3 regions of the Stenotrophomonas aracearum genome follow, and region 3 is predicted to be linked to each of the others. Evidence: predicted binding sites of a transcription regulator. Region 3 holds the regulator's gene; each other region holds the start of a gene.

Evidence for each region. The regulator FliA, encoded in region 3, starts transcription of late flagellar genes. The targets are predictions, from matches to a motif close to TAAAGTTTNNCNNNCNNNGGCCGATAA.
Region 1: a site for FliA is predicted at 8,327-8,353, ahead of PDM28_RS13820 (HDOD domain-containing protein). Genes of this name have one in related genera too.
Region 2: a site for FliA is predicted at 2,611-2,637, ahead of PDM28_RS17025 (methyl-accepting chemotaxis protein). Genes of this name have one in related genera too.

The regions. Positions count from the first base shown of each region.
Region 1 covers NZ_CP115543.1:3,018,813-3,028,854, reverse strand. The annotation lists gene PDM28_RS13850 (isovaleryl-CoA dehydrogenase) at 46-1,677, shown strand; gene PDM28_RS13845 (hypothetical protein) at 1,723-2,127, opposite strand; gene PDM28_RS13840 (hypothetical protein) at 2,265-2,606, opposite strand; gene PDM28_RS13835 (thiolase family protein) at 2,731-3,906, opposite strand; gene PDM28_RS13830 (S8 family serine peptidase) at 4,086-6,977, shown strand; gene PDM28_RS13825 (Glu/Leu/Phe/Val dehydrogenase dimerization domain-containing protein) at 7,055-8,152, opposite strand; gene PDM28_RS13820 (HDOD domain-containing protein) at 8,454-9,542, shown strand; gene PDM28_RS13815 (phospholipase D family protein) at 9,573-10,042, opposite strand, start outside.
Region 2 covers NZ_CP115543.1:3,769,666-3,779,707, reverse strand. The annotation lists gene PDM28_RS17045 (SDR family oxidoreductase) at 1-134, shown strand, start outside; gene PDM28_RS17040 (Ohr family peroxiredoxin) at 141-647, shown strand; gene PDM28_RS17035 (bestrophin family protein) at 678-1,685, shown strand; gene PDM28_RS17030 (SDR family oxidoreductase) at 1,706-2,488, shown strand; gene PDM28_RS17025 (methyl-accepting chemotaxis protein) at 2,666-5,248, shown strand; gene PDM28_RS17020 (excinuclease ABC subunit UvrA) at 5,245-7,881, shown strand; gene PDM28_RS17015 (TlpA family protein disulfide reductase) at 7,874-8,437, opposite strand; gene PDM28_RS17010 (protein-disulfide reductase DsbD domain-containing protein) at 8,434-10,042, opposite strand, start outside.
Region 3 covers NZ_CP115543.1:1,865,801-1,875,842, forward strand. The annotation lists gene PDM28_RS08600 (flagellar motor protein) at 1-299, opposite strand, end outside; gene PDM28_RS08605 (chemotaxis protein CheA) at 437-2,257, opposite strand; gene PDM28_RS08610 (protein phosphatase CheZ) at 2,262-2,876, opposite strand; gene cheY (chemotaxis response regulator CheY) at 2,876-3,268, opposite strand; gene PDM28_RS08620 (RNA polymerase sigma factor FliA) at 3,285-4,031, opposite strand; gene PDM28_RS08625 (MinD/ParA family ATP-binding protein) at 4,028-4,915, opposite strand; gene flhF (flagellar biosynthesis GTPase FlhF) at 4,902-6,881, opposite strand; gene flhA (flagellar biosynthesis protein FlhA) at 7,036-9,117, opposite strand; gene flhB (flagellar biosynthesis protein FlhB) at 9,135-10,042, opposite strand, start outside.

The sequences.
Region 1 (10,042 bases), 1.2 Mb from region 3:
GCGCGGATGCGGCAGAATCAGGGCTTCTGCCAGGAGGCTCGCACCATGATGTCCGCTCTGCCTGCATTTGAAACCCACGAGGTCACCAACCAGCCACCGCCGTTCGGCGGGCGCAACCTGTGGGCCGACGATGTGGCACTGGCTGACGCCGTGCAGCGCGAAGGCGGCGCCGCATTCATTGGTGCGCTGCAGGCGTACGGTGGCATCGCGGGCGATACGCTGTACCGGCTCGGCTTCGACGCCAATCGGGATCGGCCACGGCTGCGCACGCACGACGCGCAGGGCCACCGCATCGATACGGTGGAGTTCCACCCGGCCTACCACCAGCTGATGGACCTGGCCAAACGCCACGGCGTGGCCGGGCTGTCGTGGCAGGACGGACGAAGCGGCGCGCACGTGGCGCGTGCAGCGCTCAGTTTCCTGCATCACCAGGCCGAAGCGGGTACCAGCTGCCCGCTGACCATGACCCATGCGGCGGTGGCCGTGCTGCGCCAGGATCCACTGCTGGCCGACTGGGCCGAGAAGGCTGCCGCGCCGGTGTACGACCCACGCGATGTGCCGATGGCCGACAAGGCCGGCATTACCCTCGGCATGGGCATGACCGAAAAGCAGGGCGGTTCGGACGTGCGCAGCAACACCACCCGTGCCGAGCTGCGCGAAGACGGCAGCTATGCGCTGGTCGGGCACAAGTGGTTCTTCTCCGCGCCGATGTCCGATGCATTCCTGGTGCTGGCACAGGCGCCGGCCGGGCTGACCTGTTTCCTGATGCCGCGGCGGCTGGCCAACGGCAACCGCAATGCGTTCCGCGTGATGCGCCTGAAGGACAAGCTGGGTGACTGGTCCAACGCGTCCAGCGAGGTGGAACTGTGCGGCGCCTGGGCGCGCCGCGTCGGCGAGGAGGGCAGGGGCGTGGCCACCATCATCGGCATGGTGATGATGACCCGGCTGGACTGCATGCTCGGCGCGGCAGCCGAAATGCGCATGGCGCTGGCCCAGGCGCTGCACCACACCCGCCATCGCAGCGCGTTCGGTCGACGGCTGAGCGAACAGCCGTTGATGGCCAACGTGCTGGCCGACCTGGCGATCGAATCCGAAGCTGCGACCGCCTTTGCGATGCGCGTGGCGCGCGCGGTCGACCAGGCGCCGCACGATGCACACGAAGCCGCCTTTGCGCGGATTGCGACGGCGGTGGGCAAGTACTGGGTGTGCAAGCGCGCGGCGGTGTTCGTCAACGAAGCGCAGGAGTGCCTCGGTGGCGCGGGTTATGTGGAAGAGTCGATGCTGCCGCGCCTGTACCGACAGGCGCCGTTGAATTCGATCTGGGAAGGCAGCGGCAACATCCAGTGCCTGGACGTGCTGCGCGCGCTGGCGCGCGAACCGCAGGCGCTGCCGGTGCTGGAGGCGGAGCTGGATAGCGTGTCCGGGATCGATGCGAACTACGACGCGGCCGTGCAGGCGCTGCGCGCGGTGTTGTCGGCGACACCTTCAGAGGCCCAGGCGCGGGTAGTGACCGAGCGCCTGGCGTTGTTGCTGCAGGCAGCGGTGTTGCTGCGTGCGCAGAGTCCGGTGGCTGAGGCGTTCGTACGTTCGCGGCTGGCCGGCGAACATGGCATGGCGTTTGGTACGTTGCCCGAAGGCATCGACCTTCAGGCGGTGATGTCGCGGGCGCTGCCCTGACCCGGTGACCGTAGAGCCGGGCTCTGCCCGGCTCCACGCAACACATCAGTGCTTCGCTTCGTCCGCGTTCTGGCGGGCGTCGTCGGCCACGTCACGTGCCTTGTCGGCCACTTTCTCAGCCGCGTTGGCGGTAGCGTCGCTGGCATGCGCGGCGGCGTCGCGCGCAGCCACCTTGGCATCGGCCGCCGCCGCAGCGGTCGCATCCGCCGCACGGTCCAGCGCCGGCTGCACATCGGCGGCAGCGCGTTCGGACGCAGCAGCGGCTTCGTCGGCGGCATTGCGGGTGGAGGCGGCCGCCTGGTCCACGGCAGCGCGCGCAGCCTCGCCGGTGCTGTCTGCAGCCTGCGCGGCATCGGCGCGCGCCTGCTCGGCTTCCGGGCCCTTGCAGGCGACCAGCGCCAGCAGCAGCGAAGCGGCCATCAGCGGGGTGGTGATCGAACGAATCTTCATGGCGCTCTCCGTCACGTGTAAGGGAGGCCGATCCTATTCACCGGCCCGTGAAGGCGCGGTGCGTGCCGGAAGGCACCCAAAGAAAAAGCCGCTGGCGAACCAGCGGCTTCTTCAGACTTGCTTGAAGAAAGAAGTTATTACTTCTTGGCTTCTTCAGCAGCGTCCTTGGCCTGCTCGGCGGTGGCTTCACCGGCCTTGGCAGCGTCGGCAGCAGCGTCGGCGGTCGCGTCGGTGGCAGCGCCAGCAGCCTGGGCAGCGGCATCAGCCGAAGCGTCAGCAGCGGTGGTGGCGGTGTCGGCAGCAGCCTGGGCAGCGTCGGCGGTCTGGGCCCCAGCAGCAGCGGCCTGGTCGGCAGCGACCTGGGCGTCGGCAGCGGCTTCGTTGGCCGAAGCGGCGGCGTCAGCAGCCTGTTCCTGCTTCGAGCAGGCGGTCAGAGCCAGGCCCAGGGCCATTGCGATCAGCAGCTTGTTGATGCTCATTAGTGTGAATCCTCGTCGTTAGATTAGGCAACGCGCTATTGCGCGCCCGGCAACATGATGACAAGCCACGTTGGGCTGTCAAGCGATCCCGCATTCATTTTTGCGAAACGGGTGTTAATTCCAATCAAATCAATTCGATGGCGATGGCCGTTGCCTCACCGCCGCCGATGCACAGTGTAGCAATTCCGCGCTTTGCATCACGCTTGCGCAAGGCGTTGACCAGGGTGACCACCAGCCGCGCACCCGAAGCACCGATCGGGTGGCCCAATGCGCAGGCACCGCCATGCACGTTGACCTTTTCATGCGGGATGCCCAGTTCGCGGATCGGGGCCATGGCGACAACCGCGAACGCTTCGTTGATCTCGAACAGGTCGACCTGGTCCAGGCTCCAGCCGGCTTTTTCCAGCACTTTGTGGATCGCGCCGATCGGTGCCGTGGTGAACCATTCCGGTTCCTGCGAGTGGGTGGCATGGGCGACGATCCGGGCCAGCGGCTGCAGACCACGCGCGGTCGCGTCGTCTTCAGCCAGCAGGACCACGGCGGCGGCGCCGTCGGAGATGCTCGAGGAGCTGGCGGCGGTGACCGTGCCGTCCTTCTTGAAGGCCGGGCGCAGGGTCGGGATCTTGGCGATGTCCGAGCGGCCCGGCTGCTCATCCTGGGCGTACTCGACCTCGCCCTTGCGACCGGCGACCTTCACCGCGACGATCTCGTCGTCGAACGCACCGGCCGCCTGCGCGGCCTGGGCACGGCGCACCGATTCGATGGCGTAGGCGTCCTGCTCCTCGCGGGTCACCTGGTACTTGTCCACCGCGCACTCGGCGAATTCGCCCATGGCCTTGCCGTCGTAGGCGTTGACCAGGCCGTCGTGGGCCATGTGGTCGACCGCCTGGAAGTTGCCGAAGCGGTTGCCGGTACGGGAGTTCGGCAGCAGGTGCGGCGCATTGGACATCGACTCCATGCCGCCGGCGACCACGATGCTGGCGGTGCCGGCCTTGATCAGGTCATGGCCCAGCATGATCGCCTTCATGCCGGAGCCGCACACCTTGTTGAGGGTGGTGGCGCCGGTGGAATAGGGGATGCCGGCGGCGACCGCGGCCTGGCGGGCCGGGGCCTGGCCGAGGTTGGCCGGCAGCACGCAGCCCATGATCACTTCGGAAACGTCCGCTGCCGGCACGCCGGACTGGGCCAGGGCGGCCGCGATGGCGGTGGCGCCCAGGGTCGGGGTGGGCACGCCGTTGAACTGGCCGAGGAAGGAGCCGATGGCGGTCCGCTTGGCCGCGGCGATGACAATATTGGACATGGCAATCTCGTTTGTTGCGTGAGCGATTTACGAAATAGGAACCCATGCCATGGATTACGGCGCGGTTTCCCGTCAGACTGCGTGGGGGGACCCAGTATAGGGGGTCGAGCGTTATCACCGGTGTCGGCCGGCAAGGCAGGACGCCGCACGTGGTTCCATTACGTTTCGGGGGAGCAGGGATGAAGCAGGCAGTATTCAACAGGAACATGCTGGCCGTCGCGCTGGCGGTGGCTTTGAGCGCGTGTGGCGGCGGTGGCGGTGGAAATACCCGGGGCGATCTGCCACCGGCGCCCGTGGTGCCGCCGGTGACGCCGCCGGTGGTGACCCCGCCGGTCACGCCGCCCGTGACTCCGCCGGTCACGCCCCCGCCGGACGGCAGTGTCACCCAGCCGGCAATAGACGCGCACCTTGCCATCATCAACGCCAAGGATCGCCAAGGGCTCACCGGCTCGGGCATCCGCATCGGGGTCGTCGATTCAGGGGTGAATCGGGCCCATCCCAGCTTGAATGGCAGGGTCGTTTCCAGTCGCAATTACGTAGACCCCGCAAAAAACAACCTTGCGGTGGACGACGTCGTAGGGCACGGGACGACCGTCGCTTCACTCGCTGCGGGAACCGCGGTGGGCAACTGGCCCGGCGGTGTCGCCCCGGGTGCGTCGATCGTGTCGGCCCGCATCATCGCGGACAAGGCACCCGCCGACGATGGCACTGGCAGCGGCAACCAGGTAACTGGCTCGCTGGGACTTGCTACGGTCCACCAGGACCTGATCAAGGACGGCGTGAAGATCATGAACAACTCGTGGGGCGGGTTGTACTGGAACGACGCGAGCACCACAGCGGCCATCGCCGCCGAATATGCGCCATTCGCGTTCCAGCACGGCGGTCTGGTGGTGTTCGCTACGGGCAACGAAAGCAAGCCTAATCCATCCAACATGGCCGCGCTGCCAAGCCAGCCTGAGCCTGCCGGTAGCACCACGGCCCGGGAGCTGGCAGAAATGTGGCTTGCCGTCACTGCGGTGAATTCGAGTAAGCCCACGGAGCTGGCGTCCTACGCCAACGCCTGTGGCGTGGCCGCTGATTACTGCCTTGCAGCGCCCGGCGAAGCGGTCTACGTCGATCCCACCGCCACCTCGGCGGCCGGTGCAAAACAATACTGGGGCGGGGGCACGTCCTACGCGGCGCCGCTGGTCTCGGGTGCGGCCGCGCTGGTCTGGCAGAAGTACCCTTACTTCAACAACATCGAAGTCCAGCGGACCATTCTTGATACCGCGACCGACCTGGGCTCCCCGGGCGTGGACGCTGTCTTCGGACACGGTTTGCTGAACGTCGCCAAGGCGCTCAACGGCCCTGCCAGCACCTGGTTCGGACTTTCCCCTGATGTGCCTGCAAACATCGAGCTCAGTGTCTGGAGCAACGACATCAGCGGTACCGGCGGCATCTACAAGGACGGCGACGGCACCCTCGTCCTGGCGGGCAAGAACACGTTCACAGGCAAAGTGGAAATCGTGCGCGGCACTTTGGCCCTGCGCGACGGGGCGACCTTGGCCACGTCCGTGGACGTGGGCAGGGGGTACATGATCAATCCGCCTACGCCGTCCACGTTGCAGTTCGGTGCCGGGACTACGCGGATCAGCGGTAACGTGAACAATGATTCACGCGTGGCCCTGGTGACGGCCAATACAACGGCGGTGATCCAGGGCAACTACGTGCAGAGTTCCACCGCCGAGTTCATCACGGCACTGGGCGCGTCGCCGTTGCAGGTGAGGGGGACGGCCACGCTGCAGGGCGGCACCCTGGTAGTGGAACAGGCCGTGTCCGGCTATGTGCCGATGGACAACCAGGTGCAACCGATCATCCAGGCGGCGGGAGGACTTACCGGCCAATTCGGAGCGACTCGCCGGGGCGGATCGGTGACGTTGCTGGACGCTTCGTTCGTATACGACGCGACCAGCGCGTCGCTCAACATCCGCCGTGCCAATGTCTCCGCCACCGCCGCCACGGCCGGCCTCGGCATTATTTCCGCTGCGTCTGCCGGGCGCGTGGAGCAGGCCTTTGTGCAGCTGGACCAGGGTGCTGGAGCCGACGACGGCTTTGCCGATGCGGCAGGCCAGCTGCAGCGTGTTGAGGGGGCGCCTGCGCTGCAGGCGAGCCTGGAGAGCCTGTCGGGCAAGGCGCACAGCCTGGCCACCGGCATGACCTTTGACAACCTGGACATGAACCGTCGCGCGCTGTCGTCGCGCTTCGACACGGTCTCTGCCTCGCCGCGCCTGCGTGGCGCCTGGCAGAGCTCGCTGGGTGAAGCCGGGCAGGGCAGCTTTGCCGGCAGCGGGTTCCAGACCCAGGGCTGGATGATGGGCCAGGACATGGCGCTGGGCAGCAACGGCGTGCTCGGCTTCGCGTTCGGCGAAACCCGCAGCAACAGCAGCCGCGAGTGGGGCGGCGACAGCGGTCGCGACCGCCAGTCGCAGGCGCAGATGTATGCCGGCTGGAGTAACGGCAATGCGTACACGCTGGGCCAGCTCGGTGCCGGCCAGTTCACCCGCGAGATCGACCGCCAGCTGCTGCTGGGTGCCGCCCAGTACGGGGTGAATACCCGCTACAGCGGTGACTTCAGTACGGCCAGTGCGGAATCGGGCTACCGCTTCGGCGACAGGACGATGTCGCTGACCTCGTACGTCGGCGCCGACTATGCGCGCGTGGGCAGCAACGGCTTCAGCGAAGACGGGGGCTTCGGTTTCGGTCTGCGTGCCGACAGCCGCACCTCCAGCCGCAGCCAGGCGCTGGCCGGCCTGCGTGCCGAGACGCTGCTGGGGGGCTGGTCGCTGCGCGGCTATGCCGAGTGGCAGCACACCCTGTCGAGCCAAGGCCTGGGCTTCGACGCCAGCTTCGTCGGCGTGGACGCATGGGCGCCGGTGGCCGGCCTGCAGCCGGCGCGTTCCGGCGGCCTGTTTGGGGTGTCGGTGCAGTCGTGGCTGACCCGCACCTCGCAGCTGTCGTTCGGTTACGACCAGCGCTTCGGTCCGCGCGGCGATCTGAGCCAGGTGGCGCTGCGTTATTCGGCAGCGTTCTGATGAAATGAAGACGCCGGGGCATGCCCCGGCGTCTTTGTGTTGGCAGTGCGTGGAGCCGGCCGGCGGCCGGCTCTACCTCAGCCGCCGCGCAATTTGCCCAGGCGCGGTACGGCACGGCCCAGCGGCATCTTCAACTTGCCGATCGACTGGATGCGCGTTTCCGCAATGCGGTCGGCCGCACGCTGCGGTGCGATGCCTTCCTGCTGCGACAGCGCGAAGATCCGGCCCAGGTTGTGGTAGATGCTGCGGATCAGGCGCATCGCGCGTTCGCGGTTGTAGCCGTCGATCTCCAGCGAGACATTCATCACGCCACCAGCGTTGACCGCGTAATCGGGCGCATACAGGATGCCGCGCGCGTGCAGCTCGTCGCCAACCTCTAGGCTGGACAGCTGGTTATTGGCGGTACCGCAGACAATCTTGCACTTCAGCCGCGGCAGGGTCTGAGGGTTGATCGCGCCTTCCAGTGCGCACGGCGCGAACACGTCGGCATTCACGTCGTAGATGTCGTCCGGCTTCACCGCTTCGGCACCGTATTCGGTGACCGCGCGCTCGACCAGGCTGCTGTCCAGGTCGGTGACGAAGAGCTTGGCGCCACGGTCGCGCAGCAGCTTCACCAGTTCCATGCCAATGTGGCCCAGGCCCTGCACCGCGATGCTGACCTTGCCGACTTCTTCATGGCCCAGCTTGTGCTGCATGGCCGCCATCAGCGCCTGCAGCGCGCCATAGGCGGTGAACGGTGCCGGGTCGCCCGAGCCGCCATGCACCTGGTGCACGCCGGTAACGAACTCGCTTTCCAGGTAGATGTTTTCCATGTCGTTGACGTCGGTACCGACGTCCTCGGCGGTGATGTAACGCCCGCCCAGCGAATCCACGTAGCGTCCGAACGCGCGGAACAGCACTTCGGTCTTGTCCCTGCGCGGATCGCCGATGATCACCGCCTTGCCGCCGCCCACGTTCAAGCCGGCCAGCGCGTTCTTGTAGGTCATGGTGCGGCTGAGCCGCAGTGCATCGGCCAACGCCTCGTCGGTGCTGGCATACGGCCGCATGCGCACCCCGCCCAGGGCCGGGCCCAGGGTGGTGTTGTGGATGGCGATGATCGCCCTCAGGCCGGCATCGCCGCTGTGGCAGAACACCACCTGTTCGTGACCGGACGTTTCGAGGGTTTCAAATAACATGGCGACTCCGATGGTGCGAACGTCGGCCAACAGCGGCGAACGAACCAGCAAAAGGTGGGGTGCAAAACAAAAAAAGCGACGTCGTCGGTTCGGCAGGACGGGTCGCGCGGCGCCATTCTAGTGCATTCCGCCCGACGACGTTGTCAGCGGGCGGTGACCGCCGTGGGACAACCCTAAAGTTGACGGGTTCCGGGCCGATGCCGTGGCAACGGTGCGCGGTACCGGCAAGCCAGGACAGGTCAGACGTGGGTGCAGTGGCAACAATCCAGAAAAAGAGCCCCGCCCCGACGGGGCCGGGCCGATGACCGCGCTTCTGGTCGGGGCGGCGGGTCTGCTGGTGGCCGCGGGCGTGGGCTGGGGTCTGTATCGACGCCCGGCAGCGGCGCCCGTGGCACGGCGCGCGGCTGCCGCCGATCCACACCTGCCAGTGGCCGCTGTGCCCACCGCAGGCGACCCGGCAGGGACCTTGCAGGCCGGGCTGCATGCGCTGGCCCTGGGGCCCGGCAGCGGCGGGGTGGATCGCGCTGCGGGGGCCCAGGACGCCGCGCTGCAGGCGGCCGTGGCGGCGGCGCTGGAGGCGCAGGACTGGTCGGCCCGGCACCTGCCGCGTCGTCCGCAGCTGTTGCCGCAGCTGATCCAGACCGTGAATGACAGCGACGCCTCGGCGCGCAGCATGGCCTCCATCATCGGCCAGGACGCGGTGCTGACCGGCAACCTGCTGCGCATCGCCAACAGTCCGGTCTATCGGCTGCAGGCCAAGCCGGTGGACAGCCTGCAGCGTGCGGTGACCCTGGTGGGCACCGACGGCATCCGCCAGATCATCAGTGCGGTGCTGGTGCAGCCGGTCATGCAGCTGCACAGCGACGCCTTCCCGCAGTTCGGCACGGTGGTCTGGGAACACGCGTTGCTTGCCTCGCGCGCGGCGGCCGACCATGCACGCCTGGTGACCCACGAAGATGCCTTTGCCGCGCAGTGGATGGGCCTGACCCAGGGCCTGGGCGCGGCATTGGTGATGCGGCAGCTGCTGGACGCCGCCTGGCAGCATGGCGCGGTGCCCTCGCAGGCGCTGGCCAGCACGTTGCTGGACACCTGGAGCCTGCCGGTCGCCAGCCGGATTGCTGCGGCCTGGGAGCTGCCGCCGTCGGTGCATGAAGCCCTGCTGCGCGACGGCGAGGCCAGTGGCGGTGGGTTGGCGGCCAGCCTGCGCTTCGCGCGCGCGGCGGCGTCGGCCAGCTTGTTGTGCCGGCACGGCCGGATCAGCCAGGCCCAGGCCTCCGCGCTGCTGGAGCAGCTGGAGGGTACCCCGGCGCACGCGTTGCAATGGATCTGGCGCCGGCTGCATGGGCGCGGGGTAGAGACGTTGGATGGGGATGAGGTGGGAGACGCGTAGCGACACGCCGCGCGTGTCCCACGGAACCCCTCACAACTGCGATTCCAGCGGCAACCAGCTGATCACCCGTGCCACGGCCCGTTGTTTGAACGACGTATCCGGTTCCCGGTCCAACAACGTCGGCGGCGTTTCCGCCCAATCCAACCACCGCACCTCATTGTCCGGCGTGCGCGTCACCCAGTAACTCATCTTCGGGCTGGCCAGGCGCAGATACTCCTCGCGCAGCTCCGCTGCCAATGCGCGGTCCTCGAACATCACGCCCATCTCGGTGTTGAGATACGCCGAACGCGGGTCAAGATTGAATGAACCGACAAAGCCGCGCTTGTCATCGATCAGGAACGCCTTGGTATGCAGGCTCGCGCCGCTGCTGCCGAACGGGCCGCTGCCACCGCCGCCCGGACCGCGCGACTTCAGTTCGTACAGGTGCACGCCGTCCTGCAGCAGCGGCAGGCGATAGTGCATGTAGCCGCTGTGCACTGCCGCCACGTCGTTGGCCGCCA
Region 2 (10,042 bases), 1.9 Mb from region 3:
GCGTGGTCGGCGACGCGCAGGCGCCGTACTTCGGTGCGCAGCTGCAGGACGACACCCTGGTACCTGCCGGACAGGCATGGCTGGGCCGCCAGGGCTTCGACGGCTGGCTGCAGCAGTCCGGACTGGTGCGCTGACCTGCCATGTCCGACCTGAAGCCGCCGTCGCCTGCCGTACTCGACAAATACCGTGGCGATGAAGTGCGTCCGCTCTACACCGGGCGGGTGCGCGTCCAGGGCGGTGTCACCGGCCATGGTCGTGCCTCCGGCGTGGTGGTGTCCGACGACGGCGCGCTGGAGCTCGATCTGCGCCTGCCGCCCTCGCTGGGTGGTCCCGGCGGCGGCAGCAACCCGGAGCAGCTGCTGGCCGCCGGTTACGCCGCCTGTTTCCACGGTGCGATGAACCTGCTGGCCAGCCGCGCCGGACTGGTGCTGGTGGATGCATGCATCGAGGTGGCGGTGACCTTCTCGCGCGATCCGATCGACGGGCTGTACCTGCTTTCGGCCGAGGTGGAGGCCTACCTTCCCGGGCTGGAGAGCAGCGTGGCTGCCGAGCTGGTCCGCAATACCGAACGCGTCTGCCCCTACGCAAAGATGTTCCGCAACGGCATCACCCACGTGGTGAGCGTGGTGCCCACCGCAGCGCCCTGAGCGGCGCTTACCCTGCCGGAGACAACGATCATGCACGCTGGTCGCTCTTACACCTTCACCGAATTCCTGGTCTGGACGCGTCGTCCGCTGTACCTGCTGATCCTGTGGAACGTCGCCCTGGTGGCGCTGTACCAGCTGGGCGGCCTGCATTGGCTGACGGTGCCGTGGAACGTGATCTTCATGCTCGGCACCAGCGTGGCGCTGATCGCCGGCTTCAAGAACACCCAGACCTACAACCGGTTGTGGGAAGCGCAGCAGGTGTGGGCGTCGATCACCGCGGCCAGCCGTTTGTGGGGCACCATGAGCCGCGACTACGTGAGCCACCCCGAACATACCCGGCGGCTGGTGTACCGGCACCTGGCCTGGCTGACCGCGTTGCGCTACCAGATGCGCGAGAGCAAGCCGTGGGAAACCCAGAAGCTGACGCCGAATGTGGAGTACCGCAAGCACTATGACGTGCCGGAGAAGGTGCGCACGTTGGATGCCGAACTTACCAAGTACGTGACCCCGGACGAGCGCTCGCGCATCCTGGGTGCGACCAGCAGGGCCACCGAAGTGCTGTCGCTGCAGGGCGCCGCGCTGCGCCAGCTGCTCGACGACGGACAGATTCCGCAGGCCAGCTTCGCCGAGCTGCAGCGCGTGCTGCGCGACCTGCATGACCAGCAATCGCGCAGCGAGCGCATCAAGAACTACCCGTACCCACGCCAGTACGCGGTGATCAACGTGATCTTCGTGCGCATCCTGTGCCTGCTGCTGCCGCTGGGCATGATCGACCTGCTGGCGCCGATGAACGACACCGTGGGCGGTGCGATGGCCGGGCACATGGTGTGGCTGGCGATCCCGCTGGGCGTGCTGGTGTCGTGGATGTACGCCGCGCTGGACCAGGTCGGTGAGAGCAGCGCCAACCCGTTCGAAGGCGGTGCCAACGACATTCCGATCTCGCAGCTGTGCGGCACGGTCGAGAGCGACCTTCGCCAGATGCTGGATGAGCGCGATGTGCCGATCCAGCAGGCGCCTGCCAGCCCTATCGTGATGTAACACCTACAAGGACCTCACACATGAAGATCGTCGTCATCGGAGGCCACGGGCTGATCGGCAGTCGGGTGGTGGAGCATCTGGCTGCGCACGGGCACGAAGCGGTACCGGCGTCGCGCCGCACCGGCGTGGACGTGCTGACCGGCCAGGGCCTGCCCGCCGCACTGCAGGGCGCACAGGTGGTGGTGGATGCCGCCAACGCGCCGATCTTCGACGACCCGCAGGTCGGCGACTTCTTCCAGCGGGCCACCACACAGTTGCTGGCCGCCTGCGAACGCGCCGGCGTGGAACATCTGGTCGGCCTTTCCATCGTGGGGACGCCGTACCTGCAGGACAGCCCCTACTTCCGCGCCAAGGCGGTGCAGGAGGGCCTGATCCGCCAATCCGGCCTGCGCTCCACGCTGGTGCGCGCGACCCAGTGCCACGAGTTCATGGCACAGCTGGTGGCACCGCTGGCCCAACGCCAGCCGCTGCACCTGTCGCCTGCCAAGGTCCAGCCGGTGGCCGCCGATGACCTGGCCGCACTGGTCGCCCAGGTCGCGATGACCGCGCCGACCCGGCGCATGGTGCAGATCGCCGGCCCCGAGTGCCACCGCCTGTTCGAGCTGGTGGAGCGGGTGATGTACTTCAACCAGGACGACCGCCCGGTCGTGGAAGACCCGGATGCGCGCTACTACGGCGCCCGGCTGAAGGACACCACCCTCACCCCCGAACCCGGCGCGCTGCTGGGCAGTACCCGCTTCGCCGACTGGCTGGACAGCCACACGCGCGGTCCGTTACCCCTCGTCCACCTCCCAAAGCCGTAGTGCCGGCCGCCGGCCGGCTCCAAGAGATGCAGAACGCAGGCAACGCGTCATCTTCCCGTCGTCTACGCACGGTACAACGGCTGCGTAGTTTGACGGCGCTCAAGGTTCTGCATAAGCAACCCTAAAGTTGCGCCAGTCCCGGCCGATACCGATGCGTCATTCCGCTTGGAGTACGCAATGTCGGCCTTCCCCCGCCGCCTGTGGTTGTCCCTCACCCGACGCGGTGAGTCCGTTCCCGTCCGGCATGCCCTGCGCGACGGGCTGGTTGCACTGCGCCGGCTGAGCGTGGCGCGCAAGCTGAAGATCAGCCTGGTCGCCTGCGTTTCGGGCCTGTTGCTGGTGGCCATCGTATACGCGTGGACACGGTACAACAGCGAGCGTGCCGCAGACACGTTCGACAGGCACCAGCAGGTCACCGGGCTGGTGGCGGCACTGGGCACCCAGGTCGCCGACGCACGCCGCCTGCAGACCCGCTATGCCACCAGCTTCGACGATGCCGACCGCCAGGCGCTGCAGCAGGCACGGCAGCACCTGCAGGAGTCGCTGGCCGGTCTGCAGCGCGCTGCCGCAGGCAACGGCAAGGCGGAGGCGTTGCAGGCACTGGCCGCACGCATCGCCGAGTTCGCCGACGGCATCACCGCGTTGAACGCACGCGTGGATGAAATGGGGCGTGGCGAGGAAAACCTGCGCGCGCAGGTCGAGGCCGCCGCGACTGCGATGGAGGACGCCCTGGCCACGGTGCAACGCCCGGCGTTGGACGCGCAATGGCAGACGATCCGCCGGCAGGAGGCGTTGCTGCTGCTCACCGGCGATTCCGCCCACACCGACCGTGCCAGTGAGGCGAAGCTGCCGTTCGAGCTGGCGATGGCCTCACCGGGCCTGCGTTCGGACGCGCAGGACGCGCTGCGCGCAGCGATGGACGCCTACCAGGGCGCCTTGCTGGGCTACACGGCTGCCCGGGTCGGCCTGGACATCGAGGCGCAGTCGCTGGCCGACACCGCCGCGCAGATCGCGCCCAGCCTGGAACAGGTCCGGCAGGCGCAGGCCGCGTCGCTGGAGGCGGCGCGCGGTCGCCTGCAGAGCCAGGCGCGGACCATGACCGTCGCGTTCGCAGTAACCCTGCTGCTGGTGGCGCTGCTGCTGGTCGCCACCCTGCTGCTCACCCTGCAGGCGGTGCAGCGCCCGATCGCCGACACCCTGCGCTTTGCCGAGGACATCGCAGAAGACCGCTTGGACACGGTACTGGTCGTACGCAATCCGCACGACGAGTTCGGGCAGCTGGCGCAGCGGCTGCTGCACATGCAGGGCCGGCTGCGCAGCCGGATCGAGGCCGAGCGTGCGGCCGCGCGCGACAATACCCGTGCCCGCCAGGCGCTGGACAGCGCCCAGACCGGGTTGATGGTGCTCGAGCCGGACGGCAGCATCGGCTTCCTCAACCGCGCGCTGTGCAGCGCACTGGGCTGCACGCCGGAACAGTGGCGCGGCGAGCCCGCGCATCGGCTGCACCCGGTGTTCGCCAACGTGGCCGCGCAACTGCAGGGTGGCAAGGGCAGCGCCCATGAGGTCGAGCAGGGCGGTGTCCGCTACCAGCTGGTGCTCAATCCGATCCTGGACGAGGGCCAGCTGCTTGGCGCTGCCGTGGAATGGCGCAGCCGCGCGCTGGAGACCACGGTGGAAACCGAGGTGGCCGCGCTGGTGGACGCGGCCGCGCACGGCGAGCTGGACGCGCGCATCGCCGTGCATGACAAGCAGGGATTCGTGCTGACCCTGGCGGTCAGCATCAACCGGCTGCTGGACACGTTCCAGGGCAACCTGGCCGGGCTGCAGGCGCTGCTTTCGGGACTCGCGCGTGGCGACCTCGGCCTGCGCATGCAGGGCGACTTCCAGGGCGTGTTCGCGCAGATGCGCGACGACGCCAACGCCAGCGTGCAGCAGCTTTCCGACATCGTGGTGCGCATCCAGCAGGCTACCGGCGCGATCCATGGCGCGGCCGACGAGATCGTCGCCGGCAACCGCGACCTGGCCGAGCGCACCGAGCGCCAGGCCGCGCACCTGGAAGAAACCGCCTCGTCGATGGAGGAACTCACCGCCACCGTGCGCCAGAACGCCGATTCGGCGCTGCAGGCGAACCGGCTCGCGGTGGGCGCCGCAGACATCGCGGTGGAGGGCGGCAGCGCAGTCGCGCAGGTGGTGGCGACCATGCATGACATCGCCGCCTCGTCGCGCCGGATCGGCGACATCACCGGCGTGATCGACGGCATTGCCTTCCAGACCAACATCCTCGCGCTCAATGCGGCGGTGGAGGCCGCACGTGCCGGTGAACAGGGGCGCAGCTTCGCCGTGGTGGCCGGCGAAGTGCGCCTGCTCGCGCAGCGCAGTGCCGACGCCGCGCGCCAGATCAAGACCCTGATCGAGGCGTCGGTGGAGAACGTGAATGCGGGCACCCGCCAAGTCGACCAGGCCGGTGCGACCATGACCCGCATCGTCAGCAGCGTGGAACAGGTCACCGCGATCACCGCCAGTATCTCCGCCGCGTCCCAGCAGCAGAGCGAGGGCATCGAACAGGTCGGCAAGACCCTGCTGCAGATGGACGGCAGCACCCAGCAGAATGCCGCGATGGTGGAGGAGGCCAGTGCATCGGCGCAGGCCATGCAGCGACAGGCCGGGCAGTTGTCCGAAGCGGTGGCCGCCTTCGTGCTGGAGCGGCCGGCGGCGCCCGTCACCAGGCGCATGCGCGCGGTGGGTATGCTGGATGCATGAGCACCCGAAAGAAGCCCGCTGTACCCCGCGCTGCCGCTGACGCGTTCGTGCGCGTTCGCGGTGCCCGCGAACACAACCTGAAGAACGTCGACGTGGACATTCCACGCGACGCACTGGTGGTGTTCTCGGGCATCTCCGGTTCCGGCAAGTCGTCGCTGGCCTTCGGTACGCTGTATGCCGAGGCGCAGCGGCGCTACCTGGAGTCGCTGTCGCCGTACGCGCGGCGGTTGATCGACCAGGTCGGCGTGCCCAACGTGGATGCGATCGAAGGCCTGCCCCCGGCGGTGGCGCTGCAGCAGCAGCGCGGCACCGCCAGCGTGCGGTCCAGCGTGGGCAGCGTGACCACGCTGTCCAGCCTGCTGCGCATGCTGTACTCGCGTGCCGGTACGTATCCGGCGAAACAGCCGATGCTGTACGCCGAGGATTTCTCGCCGAACACGCCGCAGGGTGCCTGCCCGAACTGCCACGGGCTGGGCCACGTGTACGAGGTGACCGAGCAGTCGATGGTGCCCGATCCTTCGCTGAGCATCCGCGAACGCGCCATCGCGGCGTGGCCACCGGCCTGGCACGGCCAGAACCAGCGCGACATCCTGGTCACGCTCGGCTACGACGTCGACATTCCCTGGCGCGACCTGCCGAAGAAGCAGCGCGACTGGATCCTGTTCACCGAAGAGCAGCCGGTGGTGCCGGTCTACGCAGGCTTCACCCCCGCCGAAACCCGCGCTGCGCTGCGTCGCAAGGAAGAGCCCAGCTACATGGGCACGTTCAGCGGCGCGCGGCGCTATGTGCTGCAAACCTTCGCCACCACCCAGAGCGCCATGATGAAAAAGCGCGTGGCGCGCTACATGGTCGGTACGGTGTGCCCGGTCTGCGAGGGCAAGCGCCTGAAGCGCGCATCGTTGTCGGTGACGTTCGCCGGGCTGGACATCGGCGCGCTGTCGCAGCTGTCACTGGCGGCCATGGCCGACGCGCTGCGACCGGCCGCCGAAGGCCGATTCGAAGCGCCTGCGGCACGCGCACCGCGTAGCCGTGCCGCCGGGCGCAAGGCAGAGCAGGCGCGGGTGGCCGCCGGCGGCCTGCAGCACGCAGGCAGTAGCGACGTGCGCCGTACCCCGGACCTGTCTGAAGAAAAGCGCATTGCCGCGCAGCGCATCGCGCAGGACCTGGTGGAGCGAATCGGCACGCTGGAAGCGCTGGGGCTGGGGTATCTGTCGATGGACCGCGCCACGCCCACGTTGTCGCCGGGCGAGCTGCAACGGCTGCGCCTGGCCACCCAGATCCGCTCCAGCCTGTTCGGCGTGGTGTACGTCCTCGACGAACCGACCGCCGGCCTGCATCCGGCCGATGGGGAGGCGCTGTACGACGCACTGGACCAGCTCAAGGCCGGTGGCAACACGTTGTTTGTGGTCGAGCACGACCTGGAGATGCTGCGCCGCGCCGACTGGCTGGTGGACGTCGGCCCCGGTGCCGGCCAGCATGGCGGGCAGGTGCTGTACAGCGGTGTGCCGGACGGCCTGCGCACGGTGAAGGCATCGGCCACCGCGCCTTACCTGTTCGATACCCACGCGGCCATGCGCCGCACGCCGCGCGAACCGGCCGGCTGGCTGGAGCTGCGCGGTATCCATCGCAACAACCTGCATGGGTTGGACGCACGCTTCCCGCTGGGCGCGTTCTGCGCGGTCACCGGCGTGTCCGGCTCCGGCAAATCCAGCTTGGTCAGCCAGGCGCTGGTGGAGCTGGTTGGCGACCACCTGGGCCATGAGCCGCCGGCAGCGGAGACCGACGACGACCTGCCGCAGCCGAGCCGGATCGAGCGCACGCGCGGCCGCCTGCATGCCGGGCAGGCCGCGATCAAACGACTGGTCAACGTCGACCAGAAGCCGATCGGGCGCACCCCGCGTTCCAACCTGGCCACCTACACCGGGCTGTTCGACCACGTGCGCAAGCTGTTCGCGGCAACCCGCACGGCCAAGGCGCGGCGGTACAGCGCCAGCCGCTTCTCCTTCAACATGGCCCAGGGGCGCTGCGAAACCTGCGAAGGCGAGGGTTTCGTGCACGTGGAACTGCTGTTCATGCCCAGCGTGTACGCGCCATGCCCGACCTGCCACGGCCAGCGCTACAACGCCAAAACCCTGGAGGTGGAGTGGAACGGCCGCAACATCGCGCAGGTACTGGCGATGACCGTGGAGGAGGCGCTGGCGTTCTTCGTCGACGAAGCGGTGGTGCAGCGCCCGCTGCAGCTGCTGCGCGACATCGGACTGGGCTACCTGCGGCTGGGCCAGCCGGCCACGGAACTGTCCGGTGGCGAAGCGCAGCGCATCAAGCTCGCCACCGAACTGCAGCGCAGCCAGCACGGCAACACCCTGTATGTGCTGGACGAACCCACCACCGGCCTGCACCCGGCCGACGTGGACAAGCTGATGGCGCAGCTGCACGGCCTGGTCGACGCGGGCAACACCGTGGTGGTGGTCGAGCACGACCTGCGCGTGGTCGCAGACACCGACTGGGTGATCGATGTGGGCCCCGGCGCGGGCGAGCAGGGCGGCCAGGTGGTTGCCGCCGGCACGCCCGAGCTTGTCAGTCGTTCGAAACAGGGAAAGACCGCCCGCTATCTGCGGCGCTTCTTTACCTGAGGCTCGCCCACGTCTCCACTTCGCCTGCGGCGAACGGCCCGAGCTTCTGTTTGACGATCCTGCCCTCGGCGTTCACCAGCACCGAATACGGCAGCAGCCCCTGCGCATTGCCCAGGCGCACGCTCGCGTCATCCGGCGCGGGCTGCTCGACCACGATGGGGTAGCTCACCGGCACCTGCTGCAGGTAGTCGCGCACGCCGTCGGGCGTATCGATGGCCAGGCCGACCACCTGCACGCCGTCGCCGGGCTGCGCGGCAGCGAACGCGGCCAGCATCGGCATCTCCTCGATGCAGGGACCGCACCAGCTGGCCCAGACATTGATCAGCAGCGGACGGCCATGGAAGCGGGCGAAATCCACCGGCGCGCCGTCCACGTCGGGCAGGGTGATCGCCGGCATCGGATCGCCCGGCCTGGCCGGGACGGCGGCAGGACGTTCCACCGCAGCAGACCGGGGTTCCTGCGGTTCACGCGCGAACTGGTAGAGGCCGGTGCCCAGGCCCAGTGCCGCCGCGATCAGCCCTGTCACCAGCAGCGACCTGCGCGGCGGCGCGCTCATCGTGCGGTGCGCAGCAGCGCTTCTTCGACCAGCGCCTGGGTCAGCACGGTGGGCAGTACCGTCGGCGGTGCGCCCGGGCCGTACACCACGTACAGCGGCACGCCGACCGCCTTGTGTTCATCCAGGAACGCGGTGATCTGCTCATCGACATTGGTGTAGTCGCCGCGCATGTACACCGCGTTGGTCCGACGCAGCGTTTCCTCGAACGCGTGGGTGCCCAGCACCGCACGTTCGTTGGCCTTGCAGGTCACGCACCAGTCGGCGGTCATGTTGACGAACACCACGCGGTTGTCCTGGCGCAGGCGGTCGAGCATCTGCGGCGAATAGGCCACCACGTTGTCGGCGGTGGGCGCTGCGGCCTTGCCCGGGGCGTCGATGCGGGTCACCGCCCACACCGGCACCAGTGCGCCCAGCAGCAGCACCAGGGCCAGGACCGCGCCCACCCGCTGGCTGCGCCAGCGGCTGCGCTCGAACCACCACAGCGCCAGGCCCAGTACCACCAGCCCGGCCAGCACCAGCGCCATCGCGTCCACGCCGCGCTGCTTGCCCAGCACCCACAGCAGCCACAACGCGGTGCCGTACATGGGGAAGGCCAGCACCTGCTTCAGCGTTTCCATCCATGCACCGGGGCGCGGCAGGCGCCTGGCCAGCGACGGTACGAAGCCGATCAGCAGGAACGGCAGCGCCAGGCCCAGGCCCAGCACCAGGAACACCAGCATCGCCGGCAGGGCCGGCGCGGTGAACGCGTAGGCCAGCGGCGCACCCATGAACGGCGCCACGCACGGGCTGGCGACCACGCAGGCGAGCACGCCGGTGAAGAAATCGCCGACCGGCCCGCTGCGCGAGGCCAGCGACTGGCCCACGCCGCCGAGGCTGCCGCCGAGGGTGAACACGCCCGACAGGCTCAGGCCCACGGTGAACATCAGGTACACCAGCGCGGCGATGAACCACGGGTGCTGCAACTGGAAGCCCCACCCGGCGGCCTGGCCGGCCGCACGCAGGGCCAGCACCAGCGCGCCGATCGCAGCGAACGCCACCAGCACGCCCGCGGTGTACCAGAGGGCATGGCTGCGCGCGCGCTGGCGGCTCTCGCCGCTCTGCGCCACGCCCAGCACCTTCAGCGACAGAATCGGCAGCACGCACGGCATCAGGTTGAGGATCAGGCCACCGGCCAGCGCCAGCAGCAGCGCCGCGATCAGCGTGGTCGGGGTGGCGTCGCTGCTGGTGGGCGGGGGCGTGCGCTGCGCGTTGTCGGCGCTGGCATCGGGTGCCTCGGCCTGCGCCGCGTCCGCCACCGGCTCGTTCGGGCGGATCAGCATCGGCTGGGTGGCAATGCCATTGGCCTCGCGCGGCTGCGGGCGCTTGTCGCGGCTCACCAGCGGCGCGATCACGTCGCTGCGGCGCACCGCTTCATCGGCGCTGGCATTGACCTTGCCGGCCGGCAGCGCCAGCTTCACGCGGCGCGTCATCGGCGGGTAGCAGATCCCGTCGGTCTGGCAGCCCTGGAAGGTGATCACCAGGGTCGCCTCGGCCGCGTCGGCGACGGTGCGACGCAGCGGCAGCGCGACCTCGGTCTGGTCGAAGTACACCGCCACGTCGCCGAAG
Region 3 (10,042 bases):
ACCTGGGTTTCCAGGCCCAGCAGGCCCTGGCGGCGGGCGATGTTGCTCCACTCCACGATCTGGCGGATCAGGTCGCTGCGGTCGGTGCTCGGCGGGCGGATGATCCAGCTGACGATCTTGAAGGCGTGCTTGAACACGGCCGGCGAGGTGTGCAGCAGGATCGAGGCGAGGGTGCCGACGATGACGATGACGAAGGCAGCAGGAGACCACAGCGACGCCAGCCCGGCACCCTTGAGGATGCTGCCGCCGACCAGGGAGGCCAGGGCGAGGAAAAGTCCGATGAGGCTGAGTCTGTCCATTGGTCCGATATCGGCTTGCGTTTGGGGGACTTGAGGTGGGGCGGTGTTGGGTTGGTCGGTGGTTCAGCCACGCAGGGCGTGGCTCTACCGGGGTGGACGTTCGGCGGTAGAGCCACGCCCTGCGTGGCTGCGACCGTTCAGCGCAAACCGTCTACGTCCAGAATGAGCGACATGCGGCCGTCGCCGATCAGGGTGGCGCCGGCGTAGCCGCGCAGGCCGCGCAGGGCCTTGGGCAGCGGCTTGATCACCACTTCCTCGCGGCCGCGGACCTGGTCGACCACCAGGCCGAAACGCGCTTCACCGGCCTGCAGCACCACGATGGTGAGCAGCGGCGAGGCGGTCGGCTCCACCGCCAGCCAATGGCGCAGGTCGACCAGCGGCAGGGTGTGCGACTTGCGATCCAGCACCGCGCGGCCGTCGAACCAGCCCAGCGAGGTGTTGGGCGCATGCAGCACTTCCATCACGCGCGCCAGCGGCAGCGCGTAGATGTCTTCGCCGGCCTGCACCAGCAGGGTCGGCAGGATCGCGAGGGTCAGCGGCACCCGGATCAGGAAGCGGCTGCCGCGACCCAGTTCCGACTGGATCTGGATCTGGCCGCTCAACTCGCGGATGCGCGACTGCACCACGTCCATGCCGACGCCACGGCCGGAAATGTCGGTGACTTCCTGCTTGGTCGAGAAACCAGGCAGGAACACCAGGTGCAGGCATTCCTCACTGCTCAGGCGGGCGGCCGCTTCGGGGTCGATCAGACCCTTTTCGCGGGCCTTGGCGCGCAGGCGCTCCGGATCGATGCCGGCGCCGTCGTCCTGCACTTCAATGCTGACGTAGTCGCCTTCCTGCTGCGCCGACAGCCGCACGTTGCCGCTGCGGGTCTTGCCCTGCGCTTCGCGCAGTTCGGGCATTTCGATGCCGTGGTCGATCGCGTTGCGCACCAGGTGCACCAGCGGGTCGGCCAGCGCTTCGACCAGGTTGCGGTCCAGCTCGGTTTCCGCGCCGATCAGTTCCAGCTCCACTTCCTTCTTGAGGTTGCGGGCGACGTCGCGGGCCACCTTGGGGAAGCGCGAGAACACCTTGCCGACCGGCTGCATGCGGGTGCGCATCACCGCCGACTGCAGGCGCGCGGTGGCGATGTCCAGGGTCGACACCGCACGGTCCAGCTCTTCGTCATGCAGGCGCGCGCGCAGGGTCTTGAGCCGGTTGCGCGAGAGCACCAGTTCGCCGATCAGGTTGACGATCGCATCCAGGCGCTTGGTGTCCACGCGCACGGTGTGCTCGGCTTCGGCCACCGGCTTGTTGGCGGCCGGCTTGGCCGGTGCCGGCGCGGCGACCGGACGCGGCGCGGGCGCCGGTGCAGGCACGGCTGCCTGCACGGCGCCGGGGGCAGCGCCACCGTGCAGCTGGTCGAGCAGCGCTTCGAATTCGTCTTCGCCGATCAGGCCGTCATCGACCTTTTTCGTGGGCGTCACGGCGGTCGGCGCGGCGCCACCGTGCAGGGTGTCCAGCAGCGCTTCGAACTCGTCGTCGGTGATCAGGTCACCGTTGGCCGGCGCGGCGGCCGCCACCGGTGCCGGCACTGCCGGACCGTTGACGTCGAACTGCGCGATCAGTTCCGGCGGGGCATAGCCCGGCTCGGTACCGGCCGACACCGAATCCAGCATCGACTGCAGGTAATCCAGCGACTGCTGGCCGGCATCGAAGTGATGCGCCTGCAGCACCGCGTGCCCGGAGCGGGCCATGCCCAGGGTCTCTTCCGCGGCGTGGCACAGTTCCACCATCGCCTGGATGCCGAGGAAACCGGCACCGCCCTTGAGCGTGTGGAAGCCGCGGAACACCGCGTTGAGCTGGTCGCTGTCCTGGGGCGACTGCTCCAGCGACACCAGCTGTTCGCCGAGGCGATCCAGGATTTCCTGGGCCTCGAGGATGAAGTCGGCGGCAATGTCGTCTGGAACAGCACTCATGGTTTCAAAGTCCCAAATCGGAAAGCAGATCGTCAGCGTCGACCTGCGACACCTGGTGACGGTCCAACCCGGTCACGGCGGGGCCGGCCAGGCCGTTGTCGCGCTTGCTGGTGGTCTCGTCCGGCGGCGGCAGGCCGAGTGCGCCGAAGCCTTCGTGGACGCGGCGCACGATGCCGACCACGCGGCGGATGATCTGCCCGGTGAGGTCCTGGTAGCTCTGGGTGAGCGCGATCTCGGTGAGGTTGTGGCGGATCCGCTCCAGCTGCACGTCCTGGTCCGGGCTGAGCCCGTTGGCGCGCAGCTGCTCGGTCAGCGCCCGGCATTCTTCGGCCAGGTCCAGGGTGCGGTGGGTCGCCTGTTCGGTCATCGCCACCACGTGGTCCAGGCGTGCACAGGCGTCGTCCAGCTCGCCGGCTTCGCTGGGCAGGGTGGGCAGTTCGCCCAGCGCCTGGCCCAGTTCGCGGGCCAGCCGGTTCAGGCCTGCCATCATCGGCTGGGTGCGCAGCGCGGCCAGCGCATCGATTTCCCGGCGCCAGCCCGCTTCGTCGCCACTTTCCAGCGCGGCAAGGGCGTCCTGCAGGCGCTGCACCAGCGCCGATTTGTCGCGAAGGGTTTCCATCAGGCGCTCGCCGCCAGGCGCTCGAAGATCTTGCCGAGCTTCTCTTCCAGGGTCTGCGCGGTGAACGGCTTGATGATGTAGCCGTTCACGCCGGACTGCGCCGCTTCGATGATCTGCTCGCGCTTGGCTTCGGCGGTGACCATCAGCACCGGCAGGGTCTTGAGCTTGGCGTCGGCGCGGATCGCCTTGAGCAGGTCGATGCCGGTCATCACCGGCATGTTCCAGTCGGTGACCACGAAATCGAACGGCTGGCTCTGCAGCAGGGCCAGCGCGGCATGCCCGTCCTCGGCTTCGGCCGTATTGGTGAAGCCCAGATCGCCCAGCAGGTTCTTGACGATACGACGCATGGTCGAGAAGTCGTCGACGATCAGGATGCGCATGTTCTTGTTCAAAGGTGTTTCCTCGGTCTCAGTTGTTCTCGAGGCCGGCGTCGGCCGCCTCGAAGATCTTCAATCGGCCACGCAGGCGCAGCACGGCCTGGCCATGGATCTGGCAGACGCGCGACTCGCTGACCCCGAGCACTGCGCCGATCTCTTTCAGGTTCAGTTCCTGCTCGTAGTACAACGACAGCACCAGCTGTTCGCGCTCGGGCAGCAGGCCGATCGCGTTGCCCAGCTCGCGGCCGAATTCGCCGCGCTCGAGCACCTGCTGCGGGGTCGGGCCGCCCTGGGCCACGGTGTCCAGCTCGCCCTGGTCTTCGATCCGCGACTCCAGGCTCAGCACCTGGCCGCGCGCGGCGTCTTCCATCAGGCGAAGGTAGTCGGGCAGCGGCATGTCCATCGCGGCGGCCACTTCGGTGGCGCTGGCGGCGCGGCCGGTGCTCTGCTCCAGGCGGCGGATGGTGGAGGCGGCGTCGCGCGCACGGCGGTGCACCGAGCGCGGCACCCAGTCGCCGCGGCGGATCTCGTCGATCATCGAGCCGCGGATGCGGATCGAGGCGTAGGTTTCGAACGAGGCGCCCTGGTCGGCGTCGTAGCTGCGCGACGCCTCGATCAGGCCCATCATGCCGGCCTGGATCAGGTCGTCCACTTCAACGCTGGCCGGCAGGCGCGCGGCCAGGTGGTGGGCAATGCGCCGGACCAGGTCCGAGTGCTGGGCAATGCACTCGTTGGCGGCGGCGCGTTGCACCTCCTTGTATTGTGCGGCGCCTTTCATGCGGCCACCCCGCGCTGCTTGAGGATGCGTTCCAGGAAGAACTCGACCCCGCCACGCGGTTCGGTCGGGGCCTGCCAGCGCGCGGTGCGGCGGGCGATCTCGGCGATCGCCTGCGCGGCCGGGCTGGACGGATAGGCCTTCACCACCGGCTGCTGGCGCTGCACCGACAGGCGCAGCCAGTCGTCCTGCGGCACGCAGCCCAGGTAGTTGAGCGAGACGTCGGCCAGGAACTTCTCGCACACGCGGCTCAGCTTTTCATAGAGCACGCGGCCTTCATTGGGGTCGCGCACCATGTTGGCCACGACCTGGATGCGGTCCACGCCGCGCTCGCGCGAGAGCACCTTGATCAGTGCGTAAGCGTCGGTGATCGAGGCCGGTTCATCGCAGACCACCACCACGGTGTCCTGCGCGGCCTGGCAGAAGGTCAGCACGCCGTCGGTGATGCCGGCGGCGGTGTCCACCACCATGAAGTCCAGTTCGCGTTCCAGTTCGGAGAACACATTGACCAGGCCCACGTGCTCGGCCGGCTGCAGTTCGGCCATGTGCCGGCGCCCGGACGCGGCCGGGACCACCAGCACGCCGTTGGGGCCTTCCAGGATCACCTCGTCCAGCGTGCAGCGCCCGGCGACCAGGTCGGCCAGGGTCAGCTTGGGCTGCAGGCCCAGGATCACGTCGATGTTGGCCAGGCCCAGGTCGGCGTCCAGCAGCAGCGTGCGCTTGCCCATGCCGGCCAGCGCCACGGCCAGGTTGGCCGAGACATTGGTCTTGCCCACGCCGCCCTTGCCGCCGGTGACGGCGATGGTGCGCACCGGGCCCAGCGGCTGGCTGCGGGTGGCCGACAGCGGGAAGGTCCTGGTCAGGTTTTCGTACTCACGCGACGGCATGGTTCAACTCCGGGTTGCAGGGCATATCGGCCGCGCGGCGCAAATCTTCAAGGCGAAGTACAAGATTGGCGGCACTGGCCCGGTGCAGGTCTTCGGGGACGTCCTGGCCGTCGGTGACCCAGGTGATCGGCAGGCGGTGGTCGACCGCCACCGACAGGGCGGTACCGAAGCGGCCGGTCTCGTCCAGCTTGCTCAGCACCACGCCCTGCGGGTTGGCGGCGCTGAAGCGGCGGACCACTTCGTCCATGTCGCCGAAGCTGGTGTTGGCCGGCAGCACCAGCAGGGTGCGTATCTGCTCGGACGCGCGCAGCCACTGCAGCTGGGCGGCCAGGGCGCGGTCGCGCGGGCCCAGCCCGGCGGTGTCGATCAGCACCAGCTTGTAGTCCTTCAGGCGCTCCAGCAGCTGGGCCAGGTCGCTGCCGCTGTTGGCTTCGTGCACCGCGATGCCGAGCTGGCGGCCGAAGCCGTACAGCTGTTCGCGGGCTCCGATGCGGGCGGTGTCGGTGGTGACCAGGGCCACGTCGCGGGCGGCATGCGCTTCGGCGAAGCGCGAGGCCAGCTTGGCGATGGTGGTGGTCTTGCCGGCACCGGTGGGACCGACCAGGGCGATCACGCCGCCGGCCTCGAGCGGGTCGACCGGGGCGATCGGCAGCTTCTTCGAGAGCAGGCCCAGCATCAGCCCGCGGCCACGGTGGGCTTCGGTGTCCAGCGGGATCTGCAGGGCGACGTCGCGGCAGATGCCGGCGTCGAAGCCGTATTCGTCCATCAGGTCGAGCGCGGCGGCACGGACCGGCGAGCCGCGCAGGCGTTCGTCGGTGAAGCGGTTCATTTCGCGCTCGATCACGTGGCGCATGCCGGCCACTTCATGGCGCAGCTGGCGCAGTTCCTCGTCGTCGCGGACCAGGGTGACCGGGACGGGTGCGGCGACCGGCGCGGCGGCAACCGGTTCCGGAGCAGTCACCCGCTCGGCTTCGGCGATCTCGGCCGGCGCCGTCGGTTCGTTGGCGGCCTGCATGGCCGGCAGCGCCGGCGGGGCGATCATGATCGCCGCCACCGGGGCGACCGGAGCGATCGGCGCAACCGGCGCAACCGGTGCAGCGGTCTCGATCATCACCATGGGAGCGGGCGGCACGAACACGGCGGAGTCGTCGATGTCCAGGCGCGCGGTGGCAGCTGCCGGGACCACCGGGACGGTTTCCCACAGCGGGGCGATCGGTGCGTCGAACGCGGCGCGCTGCATCTGTTGCGCGGGCATCTGCGGCAGCTGCGGCGGCAGGCTGCGGCCGGGCGGGGCGTGCATTTCGAACAGCGGGGCGTCGTCCTGCGGCGGGTCGATGATGAAGCGGGCGCGGTTGGACGGGGCCGGGGTGGCCGCGCGGGTCGGAGACGGTGCGTCTTCGATCGTTGGCCGGGCAGAGCCCGGCGTTACGTCGGACTGGGCGGCGTAAGCGGTTGCCGGGTTGGCAGCGTGGGCGGCGGCCTGTTCGACATTGAAGGGAGCGAAGATCTGTTCCGGCAGCGCGTCCAGGGTGCGGCGCGGTGCAACTGCCGCGCGGGCCAGGGTCGCGGCGAAACCGGGGCTGCCCGGCGGCGGCACGATTTCGTTGGCGGTGTCCAGGGTGCGGCCGGTGGCGCCGACGGCGGCGCGGGCCAGCGCAGCGACCGCCGAGGTGGTGGCGGCCACCGGCTCCGGCGCCGCTACCGGTGCCTTGCGGCGGGTGACGGCGGCGATCACCGCGTCGGCGGCATTGCGCGGGCGCGGGGCCGACGGCGGCGGGGCGACGTCCTTGCGGGCCGCTTCCAGTGCGCGCTGCACCGCGCCTTCGTCATAGTTCGCCGCGGCCACGATCTCCACGCCTTCCTCGATCCGGCGATTGGACAGGATCACCGCATCGGGACCGTGTTCCTTGCGCACCAGGTTCATGGCCGAGCGCATATCGGGAGCGACGAAGCGTTTGATTTTCATGCTGTGGTACCGGGACGGAGTCTGGGGCTGGGGGGCGGAAGGGAGGCTCTGGTTGTCGGTGGTCTGCACGGTCCGGGGTTCCCTTCTTGTCCTGCTGCGGTGATGGCGAAATGGGTGTGTCTGTTTTCTGACGCGTTGCTGTCGGAGTTCCGGCTCAGCTGATCGTGCCGACCAGCTTCAAGCGCTTGTCTTCCGGCACCTCGCTGTAGGCCAGCACGGACAGCGACGGAACGCTGTGGCGTACCAGCCGTGCCAGCGCGGCACGTACCGGACCGGGCACCAACACCACCGCGGGCTCGTTTTTCGCTTCCTGCTTGCCGACACATTCGGCCAGGCTCTGGTGCAGTCGCTCGGCGAGTCCGGGTTCCAGCGCTGCGCCGTTGCCCTGTGTGGACTCCTGCAAGACACGTTCCAATTGCGGGTTGAGGGTGAACACCGGCAGCTCCGCCGACATGCCGGCGATCTCCTGCACGATGAAACGGCCCAGCGCGTTGCGCACGGCGGCGGTGAGCACGCCCGGGTCTTGGCTGAGCGGTGCGTTTTCCACCAGCGACTCGGCGATCTTGCGCAGCTGGCGCACCGGGATGCGCTCGATCAGCAGGTTCTGCAGTACCCGCACCACCACCGACAGTGGCAGCGCCTTGGGGGTGAGGTCTTCGACCAGCTTGGGCGCGCTCTTGGCCAGGTTGGCCAGCAGCTGCTGCACTTCCTCGTGGCCCAGCAGCTCCGGCGCGTGCTCGCGGATCAGGTGCGAGAGATGGGTGGCGACCACGGTGGCCGGGTCGACCACGGTGTAGCCCATCGATTCGGCGTGGGCGCGCTGATGCGGCTGGATCCAGGTGGCATCCAGGCCGAACGCGGGGTCCTTGCCGGCGATGCCTTCCAGTGCGCCGAGCGCGCTGCCCGGGTCCAGCGCCAGTTCGCGGTCCGGATGGATCTCTGCGGTGGCCACCGGCACGCCGTGGATCAGCAGGCGGTAGGCGGTGGCGCCCAGTTCCAGGTTGTCGCGGATGTGCACCGAGGGGATCAGGAAGCCGATGTCATGGGTGAGCTTGCGGCGCACGCCCTTGATCCGCGCCATCAGTTCGCCGCCCTGGTTCTTGTCCACCAGCGGGATCAGGCGGTAACCCACTTCCAGGCCGAGCGGATCGACCGGGCGCAGTTCGTCCCAGGTGAGTTCGGCGGTGGGCGAGGGCGTGCCGGCCGGCAGGCCGAGCGCGGTGGTCGGGCCGGACGCCGGCGCAGCGGCGGCCTGCTCGGCGACCTGGCTCTTCTTCCACAGCTTCCAGGCGATGAAGCCGAGGATGGCGGCCAGCGTCAAGAAGGCGACGTTGGGCATGCCCGGGACCAGGCCGACCAGGCCGAGGATCGCGGCGGCAATGGTCAGCGCACGGTGCTGGCCGAACACCTGGCCCATCATGGCCTGGGCCATGTCCTGCGAGCGCGAGGCGCGGGTGACCAGCATCGCCACCGCCGAGGACACCAGCAGGGCCGGCAGCTGCGCCACCAGGCCGTCACCGATGGAGAGCAGGGTGTAGGTGGCTGCGGCTTGGCCGAACGGCATGCCGTGCTGGAGCACGCCCACGGCCAGGCCGCCGAGCATGTTGATGAACAGGATCAGGATGCCGGCGATGGCGTCGCCGCGGATGAACTTGCTGGCACCGTCCATCGCGCCGTAGAAGTCGGCTTCCTCGCGGACTTCTTCACGACGGACCTTGGCTTCCTCGCGCGTCAGCAAACCGGCGTTGAGGTCGGCGTCGATCGCCATCTGCTTGCCGGGCATGGCGTCGAGGATGAAGCGCGCGGTCACTTCGGAGACGCGCCCGGCGCCCTTGGTGATGACCACGAAGTTGATGATGGTCAGGATCGCGAAGACCACGATGCCGACCGCGTAGTTGCCGCCGATCACGAATTCGCCGAACGCGGCAATCACCTTGCCGGCCGCGTCGTGGCCGTTCTGGCCGTTGAGCAGGATCACGCGGGTGGAGGCCACGTTCAGCGCCAGCCGCAGCATGGTGGTGATCAGCAGCACGATCGGGAAGATGGTGAAGTCCAGCGGGCGCTTCACGTACACCACCGCCAGCAGCACCATCAGCGAGATGGCGATGTTGAAGGTGAACAGCGCGTCCAGCACCGGCGCGGCCAGCGGCACCACGACCATGGCCAGCAGGGCCAGCACGATCAGCGGGGCGCCCAGGCCCTGGCGGATCATGTCCAGGGCGCGGCGGGTGTTCATGCCAGCGGGCTGGGCGCTCACGGGCGGCCTCCCTTGCCGAACTCATCCACGTCGATGCTGGGCGCGGCCGGCATCGGCCCGCCCCGCCAGGTGCGCAGCTGGTAGACGTAGGACAGCACCTGGGCGACGGCCGAATACAGTCTCACGGGAATTTCCTTTCCAAGTTGACCTTCCCGATACAAGGCGCGTGCCAAAGGCGGGGCCGAGACGATGGCGACCTTGTTGCCGTCGGCCACTTCACGGATGCGCAGGGCGGTTTCGTCCACGCCCAGGGCCACCACGGTGGGGGCGCCCATCCTGCCGCCGTCGTATTTGAGGGCGACGGCATAGTGGGTCGGGTTGACCACGACCACGTCGGCGGTGGGCACCGCTTCCATCATCCGGCGGTTGGCCAGCTGCTGCTGCATCTGCCGGATGCGGCCCTTCACTTCCGGGCTGCCCTCGCTTTCCTTCATTTCCCGGCGCAGCTCTTCACGGGTCATCTTCAGCTTGCGCATCCAGTTCCAGCGCTGGTACGGGGCGTCGATGGCAGCCAGCAGCATCATGGCGCCACCGGTGGCCAGCATCAGCTTCAGGGTGAAGCCCAGGCCGTTGACGATGGCCGCTTCCAGCGGCTGGTGGACCAGGTCGCGCAGCGGGCGGATCCCGTGCCAGACCACCAGCCCGGCGGCAGCGCCGACGAACAGGATGCGCAGCAGCGACTTGATGAACTCGGCGATGGCCTCGGCGCCGTACAGGCGCTTCATGCCGGCCATCGGGCTGAGCCGGTTGAACTGGGGCATCAGCGACTTGTTCGACCAGCGCAGCCCGCCCATCGCCACCGGCGCCAGGAAACTGGCCAGCAGGCAGATCAGCAGCAACGGCCACATCGCCAGCATCAGCTGCAGGAACAGGTGGCCGAAGTGGCTGAACAGGCCGTTGGGTT